DNA from 2 places in the Streptomyces sp. NBC_01006 genome. Region 1 is predicted to be linked to the other one. Evidence: riboswitches for the same ligand, from Rfam matches in the RefSeq annotation. Region 1 holds a riboswitch; the other holds the start of a gene.

Evidence for each region. Region 1 has a riboswitch for cyclic di-AMP ahead of OG509_RS28080 (M23 family metallopeptidase). Riboswitches for the same ligand answer to the same signal wherever they lie in the genome.
Region 2: linked by a shared signal. The riboswitch ahead of OG509_RS15595 (transglycosylase family protein) and the one ahead of OG509_RS28080 (M23 family metallopeptidase) in region 1 are both predicted to bind cyclic di-AMP.

The regions. Positions count from the first base shown of each region.
Region 1 covers NZ_CP108700.1:6,133,471-6,138,329, forward strand. Annotated here, with positions in the region: gene OG509_RS28070 (M16 family metallopeptidase) at 1-33, shown strand, start outside; gene OG509_RS28075 (M16 family metallopeptidase) at 54-1,421, shown strand; cyclic di-AMP (ydaO/yuaA leader) riboswitch at 1,606-1,765, shown strand; gene OG509_RS28080 (M23 family metallopeptidase) at 1,778-2,572, shown strand; gene OG509_RS28085 (GntR family transcriptional regulator) at 2,729-3,394, shown strand; gene OG509_RS28090 (HPr family phosphocarrier protein) at 3,579-3,860, opposite strand; gene OG509_RS28095 (GNAT family N-acetyltransferase) at 4,045-4,859, shown strand, end outside.
Region 2 covers NZ_CP108700.1:3,450,561-3,455,419, forward strand. Annotated here, with positions in the region: gene OG509_RS15580 (DUF501 domain-containing protein) at 1-199, opposite strand, end outside; gene OG509_RS15585 (septum formation initiator family protein) at 271-759, opposite strand; gene eno (phosphopyruvate hydratase) at 851-2,137, opposite strand; gene OG509_RS15595 (transglycosylase family protein) at 2,458-3,162, opposite strand; cyclic di-AMP (ydaO/yuaA leader) riboswitch at 3,165-3,335, opposite strand; gene OG509_RS15600 (transglycosylase family protein) at 3,618-4,655, opposite strand; gene OG509_RS15605 (cytochrome P450) at 4,758-4,859, opposite strand, start outside.

The sequences.
Region 1 (4,859 bases):
GAGAACGACGAGAACGAAGGGGCGGAGCAGTGAGCGACACCGCAGCCGTCACGATGACCTTCCACCCGCAGCCCCAGGCCGGCCAGGCCCGGCCGTGGGCCTTCCCGGCCCCCGAGCGCGGCTCGCTGCCCAACGGCCTGACCGTGCTGCGCTGCCACCGGCCCGGTCAGCAGGTCGTCGCCGTCGAGGTCAACCTCGCCGCCCCGCTGGACGCCGAGCCGCAGGGCCTGGACGGCGTGGCGACCATCATGGCCCGCGCGTTGTCCGAGGGCACCGACAAGCACTCCGCCGAGGAGTTCGCGGCCGAGCTGGAGCGCTGCGGCGCCACGCTCGACGCGCACGCCGACCACCCGGGCCTGCGGGTCTCCCTGGAGGTCCCGGCCTCCCGGCTGGCCAAGGCCCTGAGCCTGCTCGCCGAGGCGCTGCGCGCACCCGCCTTCGCCGACAGCGAGGTCGACCGGCTGGTGCGCAACCGGCTCGACGAGATCCCGCACGAGCTGGCCAACCCGCAGCGCCGGGCCGCCAAGGAGCTCTCCAGGCAGCTCTTCCCGCCGACCCTGCGGATGTCCCGGCCGCGCCAGGGCACCGAGGAGACGGTCGCCCGGATCGACTCCGCGGCCGTACGCGCCTTCTACGAGGCCCACGTACGCCCCGCCACCGCCACCGCGGTGGTCGTCGGCGACCTGACCGGGATCGACCTGGACGCCGTCCTGGGGGACACCCTGGGCACCTGGACCGGCAACTCCGCCGAGCCCCTCCCGGTCCCGCCGGTCACCGCCGACGACACCGGCCGCGTGGTCATCGTGGACCGGCCCGGCGCGGTCCAGACGCAGCTGCTCATCGGCCGGATCGGGCCGGACCGGCACGACCGGGTCTGGGCGGCGCAGGTGCTCGGCACGTACTGCCTGGGCGGCACCCTCACCTCGCGCCTGGACAAGGTGCTGCGCGAGGAGAAGGGCTACACGTACGGCGTGCGCGCCTTCGGCCAGGTGCTGCGCTCCACGGCCGACGGCAAGGGCGCCTCGATGCTCGCCATCAGCGGCTCCGTGGACACCCCCAACACCGGCCCGGCGCTCGAAGACCTCTGGAAGGTGCTCCGCACCCTGGCGGAGGGCGGCCTGACCGACGCCGAACGGGACGTGGCGGTGCAGAACTTGGTGGGCGTGGCCCCGCTGAAGTTCGAGACGGCCGCGGCCGTCGCCGGCACGCTCGCCGACCAGGTCGAGCAGGAGCTTCCGGACGACTACCAGGCGCAGTTGTACGCGCAGCTGGCCCAAACGGGCACGGTGGAGGCGACTTCGGCCGTCCTGGCCGCCTTCCCGGTGGACCGCCTGGTCACGGTCCTGGTGGGCGACGCCGCGCAGATCGAGGAGCCGGTGCGGGCGCTCGGGATCGGTGAGGTCACCGTCGTCACCAACTGACGGACATTCCAAGGGGCTCCGGCGGCTTGTCCGCCGGGGCCCCTTTTGTCTGTTTCGTGAAGAGGTTGCTCGTATGGGGTGTGGCGTATGCAACAAAAACGCGTGTCTGTTTGGCGATTGACTGATGATCCGCCTAGCGTCGGCCGTGCTGTCCGTCAGTTGTACGCGCCGCATCCGCGGCACCGGGCAGCGATCGCCGAGTCCCCGTCAGGCGCGAGCCTGGGGAGCCGGGGACCCACATGTGTCCCTGGGGTGAATCGGACCGCCTCGTCAGAGGGGGCCCGTAGGAGACCTTCCTGCTCCGAACCCGTCAGCTAACCCGGTAGGCGAGAAGGAAGGAAAGGATCAACCCCTTCATGGCGTTTGGCAGTCGTGCCGCCGGTAAGCACCGTGGTTCCAGTCGTCTGAGCCGCAAGACCGCCGGTTACGCCGGCATAGCCGCCCTCGCCACCACCGGTGTCGTCGGCTCCCTCGCAGGCCCGGCGTTCGCCGCGACGGACAAGGCCCCCTCCATGGAGGACACCGGCCTGAACGCCGTCGTGACGGCCGAGGACCTCCCGGGCCAGATCGAGGCCCAGGCCGACGCCCAGGAGCACGCGGCCGAGGCCGCGGCCCTCAAGGCGAAGGCGGAGGCCGACGCGAAGGCGCGCGCCGCCGAGGCCAAGCAGAAGGCCGAGGAGAAGGCGAAGGCCGAGCGCGACGCCGCCGAGCGCGCCGCCCGCGAGGAGGAGCGCAAGCGCCTCAACACCTTCGTCGCCCCCGTCGACGAGTCCTACATCAGCACCCAGTGGCACGCTGGCGGCGGCATGTGGTCCTCCGGCAGCCACACCGGCATCGACTTCCACGCGGCCTCCGGCACCACGGTGCACGCGGTCGGCATCGGCACCGTGGTCGAGGCCGGCTGGGGCGGCGCGTACGGCAACAACGTCGTCATCAAGCACGCCGACGGCACGTACACGCAGTACGGCCACATGTCCTCGCTGAGCGTCTCCGTCGGCGACCAGGTCACCGCCGGCCAGCAGATCGGCCTGTCGGGCTCCACCGGCAACTCCAGCGGCCCGCACCTGCACTTCGAGGCCCGTACCGGCGCCCAGTACGGCTCGGACATCGACCCGGTCGCGTACCTGCGCCAGCACGGCGTCAACGTCTGACCCGCAGCACTTCACCGAAGGCCCCGGCTCCCCGAGCCGGGGCCTTCGTGTTGGCCGTAAACATCTGCCATTCCCGCCCGCGCTCGGAATTTATCGCCCGGTGCAATAGAGTCCCCGTACGACAGTCGGCATTCGGTAATAGGCGGAGGTCCGGACTTGCGTATTCCTGCGCACGCGGTATGCACGGCAATCCGCGAAGACATCGTCTCCGGGGTCTTCGAGCCGGGCGCCCGGCTGACGGAGGAACAGCTGGCCCGCCGGTACGGGGTCTCCCGCGTCCCCGTCCGCGAGGCACTGCGGACCCTGGAGTCCGAGGGCTTCGTCACCACCCGGCGGCACGCGGGCGCCTGCGTCGCGGAGCCCACCGAGCAGGAGGCGGCCGATCTCCTGGAGCTGCGGCTGCTGCTGGAGCCGCTGGCGGCCGCGCGCGCAGCCCGGCGGCGTACCGAGGGCCACCTCAAGGTACTGCGCGGGCTGGTCAGGCTCGGCCAGGAGCGGGCCAGGCGGGGCCAGGGGGAGGACCTGCGGTCCCTGGGCGGCTGGTTCCACGAGACCCTCGCCCAGGCCTCCGGCAGCCCCGGGCTGATCGTGCTGCTCACGCAGATGCGGCACAAGGTCGCCTGGATGTACGCCGTGGAGGCGCCGGCCCGACCGGTGGACTCGTGGGCGGAGCACGGCGCGATCGTGGACGCGGTCGCCCGAGGGGACGCCGAGCGGGCCCGGGCGCTGACCGCGATCCACGCGGACCGCGCGGCCGGGGCGCACCGGCTGCGGGTGAGGACTTCGCAACATGCCGTAAACACGGCGAGCGGTCCGCATTAACAAAAGCCGCGTATTAAAGAGTGAGGGCCGCGGCTGAATTCGCGCGGTATGGGATCTCGTCCTGCGCGTGTGCGATGAATTCCCGAAAAGGCTCACCCGGCTCCGGGAGAACGAAGAAGCCGCGGCCACCGGATTACCGGTGGTGGCCGCGGCTTCTTCGTGTGCTCGGGGTGAACCCGAAGGGTCAGACGGTCTCGGGGAGCTCGTCGAGACCCTCGGCGACCAGCTTCGCGAGGCGGTCCAGCGCCGCCTCGGCGCCCTCGGCGTCGGACGCCAGGACGATCTCCTCGCCGCCCTGCGCACCCAGGCCCAGCACCGCGAGCATGGACGCGGCGTTGACGGGGTTCCCGTCGGCCTTCGCGATGGTCACCGGGACGCCGGAAGCGGTCGTCGCGCGGACGAAGATCGAGGCGGGACGAGCGTGCAGGCCCTCGGCCCAGCCGACGTTGACGCGGCGCTCTGCCATGGTGATGCCCTTCAGGTTCTTACGGTTGTCTAGACCAGTCTCTCACGACGCCCCTCATGCTCAGACCGACCTTCGGCCCGGATCCACCGCCGTTCGACCTACCCCAGCTTGCACTGGTTTGCCCATGCCTGCCGCGTGCGCCGCGCAGGGGCGATTCGGCCAGTCCTGGCCTTAAGATCGCCGCATGACCACCGCGTCGGACCCTTCGTACCCGGCCCACTGGGAAGCGGACGTCGTCCTGCGCGACGGCGGCACCGCCCGGATCCGGCCGATCACCACGGAGGACGCGGGCCGGCTGGTCAGCTTCTACGAGCAGGTCTCCGACGAGTCGAAGTACTACCGCTTCTTCGCGCCCTACCCGCGGCTCTCCGCCCGTGACGTGCACCGCTTCACCCACCACGACTACGTGGACCGGGTCGGCCTCGCGGCGACCATCGGCGAGGAGTTCATCGGCACCGTCCGCTACGACCGGATCGGCCCCGACGGTCGACCCGCCTCCGCCCCCGCCGACGAGGCCGAGGTCGCCTTCCTCGTCCAGGACGCCCACCAGGGCCGCGGGGTCGCCTCCGCGCTCCTCGAACACATCGGCGCGGTCGCCCGCGAGCGGGGCATCCGCCGGTTCGCGGCCGAGGTGCTGCCCGCCAACAACAAGATGATCAAGGTGTTCAAGGACGCCGGATACGAGCAGAAGCGCAGCTTCGAGGACGGCTCCGTTCACCTCACCCTCGACCTCGAACCCACCGCCGAGTCCCTGGCCGTGCAGCGCGCCCGCGAGCAGCGCGCCGAGGCACGCTCCGTGCAGCGGCTGCTGACCCCCCGCTCCGTGGCCGTCATCGGAGTCAGCCGCTCCGGCGGGGGCGTCGGCGCGGCGGCCCTGCGCAACCTGCGCGACAGCGGCTTCCGCGGCCACCTCTACGCCGTGAACGAGGCCGCCACCACCGATCTGCTGGACGGCGTACGGGCCTACCGTGCGCTCGGCGCCGTCGACGCCCCCGTCGA
Region 2 (4,859 bases), 2.7 Mb from region 1:
AGGTGAGGTAGTACAGCGTCGGGAAGGGGGTGCCGTCGGGGAGGCGCGGGGCGGTCTCCACCACGTCCGGCTGGCCGCAGGGGCAGCGGTGGGCGATGGCGCGCAGCCCGCGCGGCGGGCGGCCGAGCTGCTGCTGGAACGCGTCGATGTCCGCGTCGGTCGGCTCGGTCCGGTCGGTCTGGGGCGGGGGCGTCTGCATGCCTGGAGGAAGTCTCTTCGTTCTCGTGGATGGGTGGTGCCGCGCTGCGGCGGGCGGTGCGGGCGGTACGGTCACTCGCCGGGACGGTCGGCCTTGTCGACCCCGTCCCAGACGTTCGAGTACCAGGGCCGGCCGGATCCGGCCGTTCCGGTGCGGTGCCGCTCGGCGGCCCCGGCCCCGGGGTCGGTCATGATGTAGCTGACCTCGCCCGGGCGGACGAAGTGCAGGTGCTTGCGCGCCTGCTGCTCCGCGTACGCGTTGTCCTGCCAGCGGGCCTTCTCGTCGCGGAGGCGTTCGAGGCGCCGGCCCGCGGCCGCGGCGGCCCGCCGCTGCTCCGCGATCTCCGAGCGCTGGGAGACGTACTGGCGCATCGGATACGCGAGGGCGACGACCAGCGTACAGAGGACGAGCACCAGGAGCGCGGCGCGGCCGGTGAGCCGGCTGCGGCGGACCTGACGGCGCGTCTGCGAGCGGTAGACGTGGGCGGCGGTCCGCTCGCCGAGCTGCTTGAGCCTGGTCGCGGTGGAGAAGGTGGAGAACCGATCCCGGTTCCCGGCCATTGATCCCGCCTCCCCTATGTACGCGCTACGCAATACGTCCCCGCACACGGTACGGGACCGAGTGCGGGGACGTACGGAAGCAGGAGCGTGATTAGCCCTTGAAGCGCGGGAACGCGCTGCGGCCCGCGTACACGGCGGCGTCGTCGAGGATCTCCTCGATGCGCAGCAGCTGGTTGTACTTGGCGACGCGGTCCGAGCGGGCCGGGGCGCCGGTCTTGATCTGGCCGCAGTTCACGGCGACGGCGAGGTCGGCGATGGTGACGTCCTCGGTCTCACCGGAGCGGTGCGACATCATGCACTTGAAGCCGTTGCGCTGGGCCATCTCGACGGCGTCGAGGGTCTCGGTCAGCGAACCGATCTGGTTCACCTTCACGAGCAGGGCGTTCGCGGAGCCCTCCTCGATACCGCGGGCCAGGCGCTCCGGGTTGGTGACGAAGAGGTCGTCGCCGACGATCTGGACCTTGGCGCCGAGGCGGTCGGTGATGACCTTCCAGCCGGCCCAGTCGTCCTCGTACAGCGGGTCCTCGATGGAGACGAGCGGGTACGCGGAGACGAGCTCCTCGTAGTACTCGGTCATCTCGGCGGCCGAGCGGGACTGGCCCTCGAACTCGTACTTGCCGTCCTTGTAGAACTCGGACGCGGCGACGTCGAGCGCGAGCGCGATGTCCTTGCCCGGGGTGTAGCCGGCCTGCTTGATGGCCTCGACGATGAGGTCGAGCGCGGCGCGGTTGGACTCCAGGTTCGGGGCGAAGCCGCCCTCGTCGCCCAAGCCGGTGGAGAGGCCCTTGGTGTGCAGGACCTTCTTGAGGGTGTGGTAGACCTCGGCACCCCAGCGCAGCGCCTCGGAGAAGGACTCCGCGCCGATCGGGGCGATCATGAACTCCTGGATGTCCACGTTGGAGTCGGCGTGCGACCCGCCGTTCAGGATGTTCATCATCGGAACGGGCAGCAGGTGCGCGTTCGGGCCGCCGAGGTAGCGGAAGAGCGGAAGGTCCGAGGCCTCCGCCGCGGCGTGCGCGACGGCGAGGGACACGCCGAGGATGGCGTTGGCGCCGAGCGAGCCCTTGTTGTCGGTGGCGTCCAGGTCGAACATGGCCTGGTCGATCAGGCGCTGCTCGGTGGCGTCGTAGCCGACGAGCTCCGGGCCGATCTGCTCGATGACCGCGAGGACGGCCTTCTCGACACCCTTGCCCATGTAGCGGTTGGGGTCACCGTCGCGGAGCTCAATGGCCTCGAAGGCACCGGTGGAGGCGCCGGACGGAACTGCAGCACGGCCGGTGCTGCCATCGTCGAGGCCCACCTCGACCTCGACCGTGGGGTTGCCTCGGGAGTCCAGGATTTCCCGGGCTACGACGACGTCGATGGACGGCACGAGCATCTCCTTCTGGGATGTGACGCTGGGTGTGCGGTGGCGTGTCGGGCCGTGGGACGGCCCCGCCGACTAGAGCCTAACCGCCTCCGGGCACTCGGTCGGCCGACCGCCCGCCTCCTGGGACGAAAAAGGGCCCGAATACCCGCCTTCCGGGACATAGGGCTCTCGCCTGACGGCACATCGGAGCGGACCGGGGCCGGTCACGGGCCGGTCCGGAGCCGGTCCGGGCCCGGGAAACGCCGCCGCCCGGCGCGTGAGGGGAAGACGCGCCGGGCGGTCGGGCTGCCGCGGCGCCGCACGGGCGGCCGCGGTTGTTACTGCAGGATTCAGCTGAGCTTCAGCTTCTGACCCGGGAAGATCAGGTCGGCGTCCGAGACGATGTCCTTGTTGAGCTCGAAGAGCTTCTCCCAGCCACCCTTGACGCCGTTGGCCTCGGCGATGGTGCCCAGGGTGTCGCCGGACTTGACCTCGTACGAGCCGTTGCCGGTCTTCGGGGCCGGGGCCTCGGAGCGCTCGGAGCGGGTGACCGGGGCGGGGGTCTCGCGCTTCGTCTCCTTCTTCGGCTCGGTCTTCTTCGGCTGGGTCTTCTTGGTCTCGGTCTTCGTCTCCGTCTTCTTCGGGGTGTCGGTCGTACCACCACCGGTGTAAGAGGAGTTGGAGAGGCCGACGCCGCAGGACGGCCACGCGCCCTTGCCCTGGCCCTTGAGGACCTTCTCGGCGATGGCTATCTGCTGCGACTTGGAGGCCTGGTTGGCCTGCGCGGCGTACGCCTTGCCGCCGTACGCGGCCCACGTGGAGGACGAGAACTGCAGGCCGCCGTAGTAGCCGTTGCCCGTGTTGATGGACCAGTTGCCACCGGACTCGCACTGCGCGACGCGGTCCCACTCGGAACCGGTGGCGGCGGAGGCCGAGCCGGCCGCCATCAGGGGGGCGGCGACGGCGACACCGGCGACGCCGGCGAGCGTGACGATGCGAGCGGTCCGCTCGATGGCGGTGGCGCGACGGTGCTTGCCCTTGCCGGAATTCAGCATGGAGTTCTCCTCACCGACGCCTGCGAGGTGAGCTGTCGGGTTCGGGCTGATGAGTGCCCGGCCGTGCGACTGGCGCACGACTTAACCCCTAGCCGGTTCCCCGGCCGTCTCTCAACGGCCGCTCCCGGCGCCTACCTTGGTTCCCCCGCTCCTGCCTTCGGCGCTTGACGCGACGAGTGTTTCCTCCGTCCGCCGGCAGGATTCGGCGATGCGGTCGAAGGAGCCCGCGGTGGCGGGCGACTCAGAAGGTAGACAGGTCTCTCCCCGATGTTCAACGAGGAACACCGGGGAGAAACGGCCCCTACTTGCGCCCCCCTCATGGGCGTTTGCGCAGGTGAGGACGGGGTTTGCGGAAGGCTCCAGGCGGGACACGCCAGTTGACCTGAAGAGACACATGTCTCACTTGCAGATAACGGACATTCAGCCTTTTACGGGTGTCCGAAGTGCCGCTATTTCTAACTTAGATCCAGATTCTGACCGGGCTTGATCAGGTTGGCGTCATTGCCGATGACCTGCTCGTTGGCCTGGTAGAGCGCGTTCCAGCCGCCCTTGACCCCCTTGGCAGACGCGATGGTCGCCAGGCTGTCGCCCGCCTGGACCGTGTACGAGGGCTCCGACGCCGCGTCAGACCTGACGGGCACCTCAAGAGCGGGCGTACCACGGTGCTTGCCGGTGCCGGAGGGGTCCGGGATGCCGGCCGGGTCGGTGGTGGCGCCCGGAAGGCCCGGGGCCGACGGGGCGGTAGGGGCGGTCGGGTCGGCCGGGTTGACCGGAGCCTTCGGGTCCGTCGGGCTGCCGGGCGTGGTCGGGCTCCCCGGGGCCGTCGGGTCGGCGGGCGCCGTCGGGGTGCCCGGGGTCGTCGGGTCGCCCGGGAGCACCGGGGCGCTCGGCGAGGTGGACGGCGCGTCCGGATCGGGCATGACGGGCAGTCCGCTGTTCGGCGCGAGCGGCGCCGGCGGAATCGTGAAGACCGGGTCCGGAGCCGGGGTCGGGGCACCGAAGTCCCGCGCCTTCGCGCCGGAGCCGCCGGCCGGGACCGAGTCGTCGGGGCGCGAGGCGCTCGGGGCGATCGGGCCGAGCGTGCCGGGCAGGCCCGGGTCCACGGCGGCCGCGGGGCCGTGCTGGGTCAGTCCGGCCGACTCCGAGCAGTGCCCGAAGGCCTGGGCGCCCTGGGTGCCCAGCACGCGCTCGGCGACGGCGATCTGCTGCGAGCGGCTCGCGAGGTCGGGGCGCGCGGCGAATTCGAGGCCGCCCGATGCGTTCCACTGTTCCTGCGTGAACGAAAGTCCGCCGTAGGACCCGCTGCCGGAGTTGGCGCTCCAGGAGCCGCCGCTCTCGCACTCGGCGACCTTGTCCCACGTGGAGGTGTCTGCTGCGCTCGCGCCGGTGGCGGCGAGCAGCGGCAGGGCCAACGCGGAACCGGTGACCCCGGCGGTGACGACTATCGCGGGTACCTGGCGGGGGCGTCTGTGGCGGCCGTTCCCGGAACGCATGAGCTGCACCTTTCGCATAACGGCTGGGTAACGGCAGAACCTAGCCTTCTTAGCACGTCAGTAACAACTCTTGACGGGGGCTGACTTACGGTCAGGGAGCGTTCAGGGGTTTCGGGGTGTGAACTTGACGGGAAGAGTTCGCAGGCCACGCATGATCAGACCCCCGCGCCAGCGAAGCTCGTTGGGCGGAACTGCGAGTTCCAG